2 regions of the Desulfocurvus sp. DL1XJH-121 genome follow, and region 2 is predicted to be linked to the other one. Evidence: predicted binding sites of a transcription regulator. Region 2 holds the regulator's gene; the other holds the start of a gene.
The links. Region 2 encodes sigma-54, which starts transcription at its own class of promoters, with help from an activator protein. Its sites were predicted from a motif close to CTGGCACGGNNNNTGCTT; they were not measured.
Positions count from the first base shown of each region.

Region 1 (4,370 bases), on a different contig from region 2:
AAGCGGCCCCGCCCGCCGCAGAGGCGGGCGGGGCCATCGCCCATAACTTGCTACGTAATCCCGGCTAGATGGCCTCGTCACCAGTTTCGCCGGTACGGATACGAACCACTTCTTCGATGGTGGAGACGAATATCTTGCCGTCGCCGATCTGGTTGGTCCTGGCGGCGTCGCTGATGGTGCGCACCACCTCGGCGGCCATGTCCTCGGCCACCACCACCTCGATCTTGACCTTGGGCACGAAATCCACCTGGTACTCGGCGCCCCGGTAGACCTCCTTGTGCCCGCGCTGGCGGCCGAAGCCGCGCACGTCGGTCACGGTCATTCCCTGGATGCCCAGTTCCGTCAGCGCGGACTTGACCTCGTCCAGCTTGAACGGCCTGAGTATGACCTCTATCTTCTTCATTCTCGCGAACTCCTTCTCGTGTATATGCACTTTGCCCAGCCGCTGACAAGCGGCAAACCTCGCGCGGCCTTAGAACTGGTAGCCCGCCTCGCTGTGCTGCGTGACGTCCAGGCCCCGGACCTCCGACTCCGTGTCCACGCGCAGGCCCATGAGGGCGTCCACGACCTTGAACAGGATGTAGGAAACCACGAAGCAGTATCCCCAGGTGGCCAACACGGACACGAACTGGATCCAAAGCTGCCCCGGGTTGCCGTAGAACAGGCCGTTGACCCCGCCCACGGCCTCGGAGGCGAAGAGGCCCGTGGCCAGCGCGCCCCAGGTGCCGCCCAGGCCGTGGATGCCCACCACGTCCAGGGAATCGTCGTACTTGAAGACGTTCTTCAGGAGCACGCCCCCGTAGCACACGGCGCCGCCCACCAGGCCGATGACCAGCGCGCCCATGGGCGTGACGAATCCGGCTCCGGGGGTGATGGCCACCAGGCCGGCCACGGCGCCCGAGGCCGCGCCCAGGGTGGTGGCCTTGCCGTGGTGCATCTTCTCCACCACCAGCCAGCCGATGAGGGCCGCGGCCGCGGCCACGTGGGTGGTGACGAAGGCGTTGGCGGCCGCCCCGTCGGCGGCCAGTGCGCTGCCCGCATTGAACCCGAACCAGCCGAACCAGAGGATGGCCGCGCCGGTCAGGGTCATGGGCAGGTTGTGGGGAATGAAGGCCTCGGAGCCGAAGCCGTGGCGGCGGCCGAGCACCAGGGCCGCGGCCAGGGCCGCCGCGCCGGAGCTCATGTGCACCACCGCGCCGCCCGCGAAGTCAAGGGCGCCCATCTCGCCCATCCAGCCGCCGCCCCAGACCCAGTGGCACATGGGGCTGTAGACGAAGACGAGCCAGAGCACGGAAAAAAGCACGAAGGGCCCGAACTTGATGCGCTCGGCGAAGGCCCCGGTGATCAGCGCCGGGGTGATGACCGCGAACATGCACTGGAAGATCATGAACAGGAGATGCGGCAGGTTCTCGGTGGGGCCGCCGGGGTCCATGCCCACTCCCGACAGGAACAGGTAGTCCAGCCCACCGATGACCCCGCTCACGTCGGTGCCGAAGGCCAGGGAGTAACCAACCACCACCCAGACCACCGTGGCCACGCCAAGAAGCACCATGCTGTGCATCGCCGTGCCCAGCACGTTCTTGGCCCGGGCCATGCCGGCGTAGAACAGGGCCAGCCCCGGGGTCATGAACATGACCAGGGCGGCGCAAACCAGGATGAAAGCCGTATCGGCTGCGTTCATGCGAACCCTCCACACGCTATTATTTTACAAAAATGGAGTACAATATAGGCATGTAATTTACGTTTTTGTAATACCTACAATTTTAGAGAATGCGCCATGGCACCTCCAACTCGCTGATTACTCTGCAAAAACGTGGAACCACACCCAGTCCGGGACCGGACGGATGGAAATCCAAGCAAGACCGGGGCCAAGAGAACCCGCCGCCCCTGTGACACAGGGGGAAAAAGAGGCTTGCCTTACATCCCTTTTTGCATCACATTCCCAGTTTCTTCACATTGGGGACCATTGCATGAGCACCGACCACCACTACCAAAAGACCTACCCCGTGTCCTGGGAGCAGCTGCACAGGGACTCCAAGGCCCTGGCTTGGCGGCTGGTGGAACTCGGCCCCTTCGCGGGCATCGTGGCCGTCACGCGCGGGGGGCTCGTGCCCGCGGCGGTCATCGCCCGGGAGCTGGATATCCATACCATAGAGACGGTCTGCGTCACGAGCTACGACTGGAAGAAGCAAGGCTCCTCCTCGGTGCTCAAGAACGCCGACCTAGCCGGAAACGGCGAGGGCTGGCTGGTGGTGGACGATCTGGTGGACACGGGCGGCACGGCGTCGCTGCTGCGCGCGATGCTGCCGGGCGCGCACTTCGCCACGGTCTACGCCAAGCCCAAGGGACGCCCCCTTGTGGACACCTTCGTCACCGAAGTCAGCCAGGACACCTGGATACTCTTTCCCTGGGACGCGGAATCGCGCTTCGTGGAGCCGCTGGCCAGGATCAAGGAAAACGGGGACGCCTAGGTCCCCCCTCACGCAAACATCGCCGGACGCCCCTTGCCCATTGTCGAGGTGCTGGGGTAAGTCTGGAGGAAACTTTTCATTCCGGAGGAGGATCATGCGCAAGGCTTTGTTGTTGGCGTTGGCGGTCGCTCTGTTGACCCTGCCCCTGCTCGGCGGTTGCGGCAGCGAGGAAAAGCCCGCTCCCAAGGCCGAAAAGGCCGAGCCCCAGGCCGCTCCGGCCGCCAAGGCCGAGACGGCCCCCGCCCCGGCTCCGGCCACGGGCGAGGAGACCAAGGTCGGCTTCATCTACGTGGCCCCGGTGGGCGACGCGGGTTGGTCCTTCGCCCACGACAAGGCCCGCCAGGAAGTGGAGGCCATGCCCGGCGTGACCACCTCCTACGTGGAGAGCGTGCCCGAGGGCGCGGACGCCGAGCGCGTGATCCTGAACATGGCCCGCAAGGGCTTCAAGGTCATCTTCGCCACCAGCTACGGCTACATGGATCCCATGTTCAAGGTGGCGGCGGACTTCCCGGACGTGGCCTTCATGCACTGCTCGGGCTACAAGACGGCCGCCAACATGAGCGCCTACTTCGGCCGCATGTACGAGGCCCGCTACCTCTCCGGCATGGTGGCCGGGGCCATGAGCAAGTCCGGCAAGCTGGGCTACGTGGCCGCCTTCCCCATCCCGGAGGTCATCCGCGGGGCCAACGCCTACGCCCTGGGCGCCCAGGCCGTGAACCCCAAGGCCGAGGTGCGCGTGGTCTGGACCAAAACCTGGTATGACCCGGCCAAGGAAAAGGAAGCCGCCAAGAGCCTGTTGGACGTGGGCTGCGACATCATCGCCCAGCACCAGGATTCCCCGGGCCCGCAGGAGGCCGCCGCCGAGCGCGGCGTCTACTCCGTGGGCTACAACACGGACATGACCTCCTTCGCCCCCAAGGCCCACCTCACCGCCCCCATCTGGAACTGGGCCCCGTTCTACAAGAACGCGGTGACCAAGATCCTTGCGGGCACGTGGCAGCACGGCTCCTTCTGGCCCGGGCTGGCCGAGGGCATCGTGGACCTCGCCCCCTACGGCGACATGGTTCCCCAGGACGTGCGCGGCAAGGTCGAGGCCAAGAAGAAGGAAATCATCGAAGGCAAGTACAAGGTCTTCACCGGTCCGGTCTTCGCCCAGGACGGCAAGCAGAAGGTCGCCGACGGCATGGTGGCCGACGACGAGGCCCTGCTGGGCATGACCTGGTTCGTCAAGGGTGTCGTGGGCACCACCGAATAGCGCGGAAACGGCATGTTCGGACTCAAAGCAGTCAACAGGCAGGAGCCCCCGGGTTGGGGCTCCTGCCTCGTTTTTCCGGCGGCCCTGGTGCTCTCCATGGGCCTGTCCTGCCTGCTCCTGGCCGTGCAGGGCAAGCCGCCGCTGGCGGCCATGGGCCTGATCTTCAGCGGGGCCTTCGGCGCGGGGCACGCCGTGGTGGACACACTGCTCAAGTCCGTGCCCATCTTCCTCTGCTCCCTGGGCGTGGCCGTGGCCTTCCGCATGCAGGTCTGGAACATCGGGGCCGAGGGCCAGTTCGCCCTGGGCGCGGTGGGCGCCACCTGGGCCGCCCTGACCTTCCCGGACCTGCCCGCCTGGGCGCTGTTGCCGCTGATGTTCGCGGCCGCGGCCGTGCTGGGCGCGGTCTGGGCCATGATCCCAGCCTGGCTCAAGCTCAGGCTCTCCATCAACGAGATCATCACCACGCTGATGTTCAACTACATCGGCATCCTGATCCTGGAATACCTGGTCTACGGGCCCTGGAAGGACCCTTCCAGCTTCGGCTTCCCAATGACCAAGCCCTTTTCCCCGGCCGCCCTGGTGCCCGCCTTCCCGGGCACGCGCCTGCACTGGGGGCTGGCGGTCTGCGCGCTGTGCGCCCTGGG
Region 1 is NZ_JBTVWW010000013.1:31,520-35,889, reverse strand. Features, by position in the region: gene ACYYG1_RS10535 (P-II family nitrogen regulator) at 65-403, opposite strand; gene ACYYG1_RS10530 (ammonium transporter) at 473-1,681, opposite strand; gene gpt (xanthine phosphoribosyltransferase) at 1,971-2,471, shown strand; gene ACYYG1_RS10520 (BMP family ABC transporter substrate-binding protein) at 2,566-3,726, shown strand; gene ACYYG1_RS10515 (ABC transporter permease) at 3,739-4,370, shown strand, end outside.
Region 1: a site for sigma-54 is predicted at 1,855-1,872, ahead of ACYYG1_RS10530 (ammonium transporter). Genes of this name have one in related genera too.

Region 2 (5,505 bases):
CTGACCCTGCGCGCCCCGCGCCTGACCATGCTGCTTTCCTCCAACGACATCACCGCCGGGGGCGGGGTCACGAGCACCCTCTGGCCCGCCCAGGCCCCGGCAAAGGAGCCCAAGAAGTGAAGCCTTTCGCCTCTCTCGTCCTGTGCGCCGCCGTCCTGCTGACCCTGGCCTGCGTCCCGTCCCTGGCCGCCGACGGCAACAAGGTGCCCACCAAGATCACCTCCGACACCATGATCTACGAGCAGGACGGCCGCAGCGTGACCTTCACCGGCCACGTGCACGTGTCCCGCCCGGACATGGAGATCTGGAGCAACAAGCTGCTGGTGGTCCTCAAGGACACGGGCAAGAAGACCACGGGCTCCGTGGGCGCGGACCCCGGCGAGGTGGAGAAGATCGTGGCCACGGGCAAGGTTCGCCTGCTGCGCGACGGCAAGGAGGGCTTCTGCGGCAAGGCCACCTACAAGGTGGAGCCGGGGGTGCTGGTGATGGAGGATTCCCCGCGCCTGGTGGACGCGGGCAACACCATCGCGGGCCGGGTCATCCGGCTGTATCTCAAGGACAACCGCAGCGAGGTCGAGGGCACCCGCGACGCCCAGGTGGAGGCCGTGTTCTTCACCCCGGCGGACCAGGGCAAGGATTCCGGCAAGGAAGGGAAGAAGTAGTGTCCGTGCTCAGCGCCGAGGCGCTTCTCAAGCGGTACGGCCAGCGCGAGGTGGTGCACGACATCGGCCTCAACGTGGAGCAGGGCGAGGTCGTGGGCCTCTTGGGCCCCAACGGCGCGGGCAAGACCACCACGTTCTACATGCTGGTGGGCCTGGTCAAACCCAACGGCGGGCACGTGCGCCTGGACGACCACGAACTGGCGGGCCTGCCCCTGCACGACCGGGCGCGCCTGGGCCTGTCCTACCTGCCTCAGGAGAGTTCGGTGTTCAGCAAGCTCTCCGTGCGCCAGAACCTGGAGATCATCCTGGAGCACACGCGCCTCACCCCGGCGGAGCAGAAGGCCAAGGCCGACTCCCTGCTCAGGGAGTTGGGCATCACCCGTCTGGCGGACCAGAAGGCCATGCACCTCTCCGGTGGCGAGCGGCGCAGGCTGGAGATCGCCCGGGCCCTGATCCTGGACCCCAAATTCATGCTTCTGGACGAGCCCTTCGCCGGCATCGACCCCATCGCCGTGGACGACATCCAGGGCATCGTGCGGGGATTGAAGGAGAAGGGTATTGGCGTTCTTATCTCCGACCACAACGTGCGCGAGACCCTGCGCATCTGTGACAGGGCCTATCTCGTGTACGAAGGCCGGATTATTCTGGCCGGCACCCCTGCGCAAATTATCGAAGACCCGAAGGCGAGAAAAGTCTATCTCGGCGAAGGCTTCAGTCTCTAAGATCTTGTTTTCACATTTCTAAATTTACATTCAAAAACCTTGCCATCGGTGTTGCAAGGTTCGACGGACTATGGCATGGTCACCCTGCGTCCGGGTCTGGAGCGTTCGGTATTTCACATTCGGCTCACGGCGCGGCAGCCCGGGGGGTTTCCCGGGCGCCTTTGAGTGAACCGCGGGCATACTCCGCATAGGGAAGGCGTACTCCTCGATATGGGACTTGAACTCAGACAGCAACTCAAGCTTTCTCAGCAGCTGGTCATGACCCCCCAGCTGCAGCAGGCCATCAAGCTGCTGCAGCTCTCGCGCCTGGAACTGGTGGACATGGTCCAGCAGGAGCTGCTGGAGAACCCCCTGCTGGAGGAAAAGCCCGAGGAGATGTCCGAGGAGGCCCGCGAGGCCGTCCAGGACCGCGCCGAGACGCCGTCCGAGACCCGCGGGGATTCCGAGCCCGTGAACGTGGAGCAGGAGCTCATCAAGAGCGCCGAGTGGGAAAGCTACCTCGGCGAGTTCTCCTCCACGGCCAAACAGGTCCAGATGCGGGAGTACGAGACGCCGGAGGAGGGCATGTCCTTTGAGGCGCGCCTGTCCTCCAAGCCGTCCCTGGAAAGCCATCTGGACTGGCAGCTCAGGCTCTCCGACTTCACCCCCGAGGAAGCCGCCGTGGGCGAGGTCGTCATCGGCAACCTCGACGGCCTGGGCTACCTGCGCGCCGAAACCGACGAACTGGCCGAATTTTGCGGGGTCTCCCCCCAGGTGGTGGAATCCGTTATCCTGCGCATGCAGCGTTTCGACCCCCTGGGCGTGGCCTCGCGCTCCCCGCGCGAATGCCTGCTGGTGCAGATGGACGCCCTGGGCCTGGACGACCCCATTCTCGTCTCCCTGGTCTCCGACCACCTGGAGGACCTGGAGAAGCGCCGCTACAAGCCCATCGCGCGCAAGTTCAAGCTTTCCATGGACGAGCTCAAGGCGTACCTGGACGTCATCAAGAGCCTGGCCCCCATGCCCGGGTCTTCCTTCGCTGGCAGCGAGCCGCAGTACGTCTCCCCCGACGTGTTCGTGTACGAGTACGACGGCGAGTTCGTCATCGTGCTCAACGAGGACGGCATGCCCCGGCTGCAGATCAGCCCCTACTACGTGGACGCGGTCAAGACCCGCAGCTCCAACGAGAAGGAGTACATGCAGGACCGCATGCGCTCGGCGGTCTGGCTGATGAAGAGCCTCTACCAGCGCCAGCGCACCCTGTACAAGGTCATGGAGAGCATCGTGCGCTTCCAGGGCGAGTTCTTCCGCCACGGTGTCCGCAAGCTCAGGCCTCTGATCCTCAAGGACGTGGCCGACGACATCGAGATGCACGAGTCCACCATCAGCCGCATCACCACCAGCAAGTACGTGTCCACGCCCCACGGCGTGTTCGAGCTGAAGTTCTTCTTCAACAGCGCCCTGGACCTGGACGACGGCAGCCAAGTTGGCAGCGAGTCCGTGAAGGCCATGATCAAGGATTTCATCGACAAGGAGGACCCGCGCAGGCCCCTGTCCGACGAAAAGCTGGCGGACATGCTCAAGGACGACCTGCAGATCAACATCGCCCGGCGCACCGTGGCCAAGTACCGCAGCGCACTGGGTATTCTTTCGTCCTCCAAGCGCAAACAGATTTTTTGATCTGCCCGCCTCCTGGTCCCTTTATTTTGGTTTGGTTTCGTCCTACACTGAAGATGACCGGGAATCCCCGGTGTTCTTCACCTCAAGTTAGGAGGACGCCCATGCAGATCAATTTCAACTTCAAGAATTTCGAACCCTCCGACCATCTGAAGAAGTACGCCAAGAATCGTTTCGAGAAGCTCTTCAAGTACGCAAGGACGGAAAACGCCTCCCTTCTGGTCAATCTGTCCGTGGACAAGTTCCGGCAAAAGGCCGATGTGGTTTTCACGGGAGACGATTTGAACCTGTCCGCCAACGAAGAGTCCGAGGATATGTATTCCACCGTGGACCTGGTGCTGGACAAGCTGGACGCCCAGGTGCGCAAGGCACGGGAAAAGGCCAAGGACATCAGGCGCAAGCGCGGATCCGTGCGCATGGACGTGATCAGCTTCTCCGATTCCGGAGAGGGCGAGCGCGTGCCCGCCATCCAGGCCACCGACTCCTACGAGCCCAAGCCCATGAACGTGGACGAGGCCGCCATGCAGCTGGAGTCCAAGGGCTATGAGTTTCTTGTTTTCCTCAACGCGGAGACCGATCGCGTCAACGTCATCTACAACCGCAAGAGCGGCGATTACGGTCTCATCGACCCTGGGATGTAGCGAATGAAGCTTGGAGATTTGCTGGATAAGGATTTGGTATTGCCCACACTCTCGGCCAGGACCAAGACTGAGGTCCTGGCCGAGCTTGTGGCTGCGGTGGCGCAGCGGGAGCAGGGCCTGGACCAGAAGGCCGCCCTGGCTGTGTTGCAGGAGCGCGAGAAGCTCGGCACCACGGGCATCGGGGACGGTATCGCCATCCCCCACGGGAAGCTCGAGAACATCGAGAACATCCTGGTGGCCGTGGGACGCAGCGAGGAGGGCGTGGAATTCGAGGCCCTGGACCACAAACCCTGCCGCATCTTCTTCCTGGTGCTCGCGCCGGAGCAGGTGGCCGGGATGCATCTGCGGGTTCTGGCCCACATCTCGCGCCTGCTCAAGGACGACCAGTTCCGCAAGGCCTTCCTCGTGGCGGACGACGCCGAGGATCTCTGGCGTCTGGTGAAGGGGGCCTAGGGGCATGGACGAACGGGGAGCGCAGGCGGCGGAAGCATCGACGTTTCCCGTCATCATCCTCACCGGGCTTTCCGGCGCGGGAAAGTCCACGGCCCTCAAGGTCTTCGAGGACCTGGGCTTCCTCACCGTGGACGGCCTGCCGCCCACGGTCATCCCCGAGATGGTCGGCCTGTTCGTCCGCGAGCCGCACATGTCCCACCGGGGCCTGACCCTGGGCCTGGACGTGCGGGTCGAGAATTTCAAGGCCCAGTGGGAGGCCATGCTCTCCCGGCTGCGGGAGATGGGCGTCACGCCCCGCGTGGTGTTCGTGGAATGCAGCGCCCCCGTGCTGCTGCGGCGCTATGCGGCCACCAGGCGGCCCCATCCCCTGGAGGGCGCCTACGGCCTGGAGCGCGCCGTGGAGGAGGAGCGCAAGCTGCTCTGGAGAGTGCGCGAGCGCGCCGAGCTGGTGGTGGACACCTCCGGCTATTCCATCCACGACCTGCGCCGCTTCCTGCAGGAGAAGTGGAATTTCCTCAAGGAGAAGCGCTGGGGCCTGCGGGTCTACGTCCTGTCCTTCGGGTTCAAGCACGGTGTGCCCACGGACGCGGACATGCTCTTCGACCTGCGCTTTCTGCCCAACCCCTATTTCGACGAGAGCCTGCGTCCCTATTCCGGGCTGGACAAGCCCGTGGCCGATTTCGTGCTGCGTTCCGAGATCGGGACCGGGTTTCTTGACAAGCAGCTCGATTATCTCAAATTCGTCCTGCCGTGCTACGCCCGCGAGGGCCGCTATCGCCTGACCGTGGCCTTCGGCTGCACGGGCGGGCGGCATCGTTCCGTGGCCGTGGCCAAGGCGGTCTTTGACTCCTTGGCCGACTCGGATTATGCAGTCTTTCTCGAACACCGCCACCTTGATCTCGAATAGCGGCCCCGTCGGGGTGGGCCGCGGGCAGGCGAGTCAGTCCGGACCATCATCATAATGAGCAGCCAAGACAACAAATCCAAGGACGTGGGCGTGGTCGTGGCCACGCACACGGATTACGGCGAGCACCTTCTCGCGGCCGCGGAGATGATCCTTGGGCAGCAGAAAGGCTGCCGGGCGGTGCCCGTGGACATGGGCCACGGCATGGACGAGATCGTGGAGTCCCTGAAAAAGGCCGTGGAGTCCGTGGACGCCGGGGCCGGGGTGCTGATCCTCACGGACATGTTCGGGGGCACGCCCACGAACATCTCCCTGTCCCTGCTCGGGACCTACAAGCTGGAGGTCATCACCGGGGTCAATCTGCCCATGCTGCTGAAGGTCCTGGGCATGCGCTCCATGTCCCTGGCCAAGGTGGCCGAGGAGGCCAAGAACGCAGGCATGCAGGGCATCGTTGTGGCCGGGGAAGT
Region 2 is NZ_JBTVWW010000007.1:27,256-32,760, forward strand. Features, by position in the region: gene lptC (LPS export ABC transporter periplasmic protein LptC) at 1-120, shown strand, start outside; gene ACYYG1_RS06540 (LptA/OstA family protein) at 117-662, shown strand; gene lptB (LPS export ABC transporter ATP-binding protein) at 662-1,384, shown strand; gene rpoN (RNA polymerase factor sigma-54) at 1,595-3,043, shown strand; gene hpf (ribosome hibernation-promoting factor, HPF/YfiA family) at 3,145-3,681, shown strand; gene ACYYG1_RS06560 (PTS sugar transporter subunit IIA) at 3,685-4,134, shown strand; gene rapZ (RNase adapter RapZ) at 4,139-5,041, shown strand; gene ACYYG1_RS06570 (PTS sugar transporter subunit IIA) at 5,096-5,505, shown strand, end outside.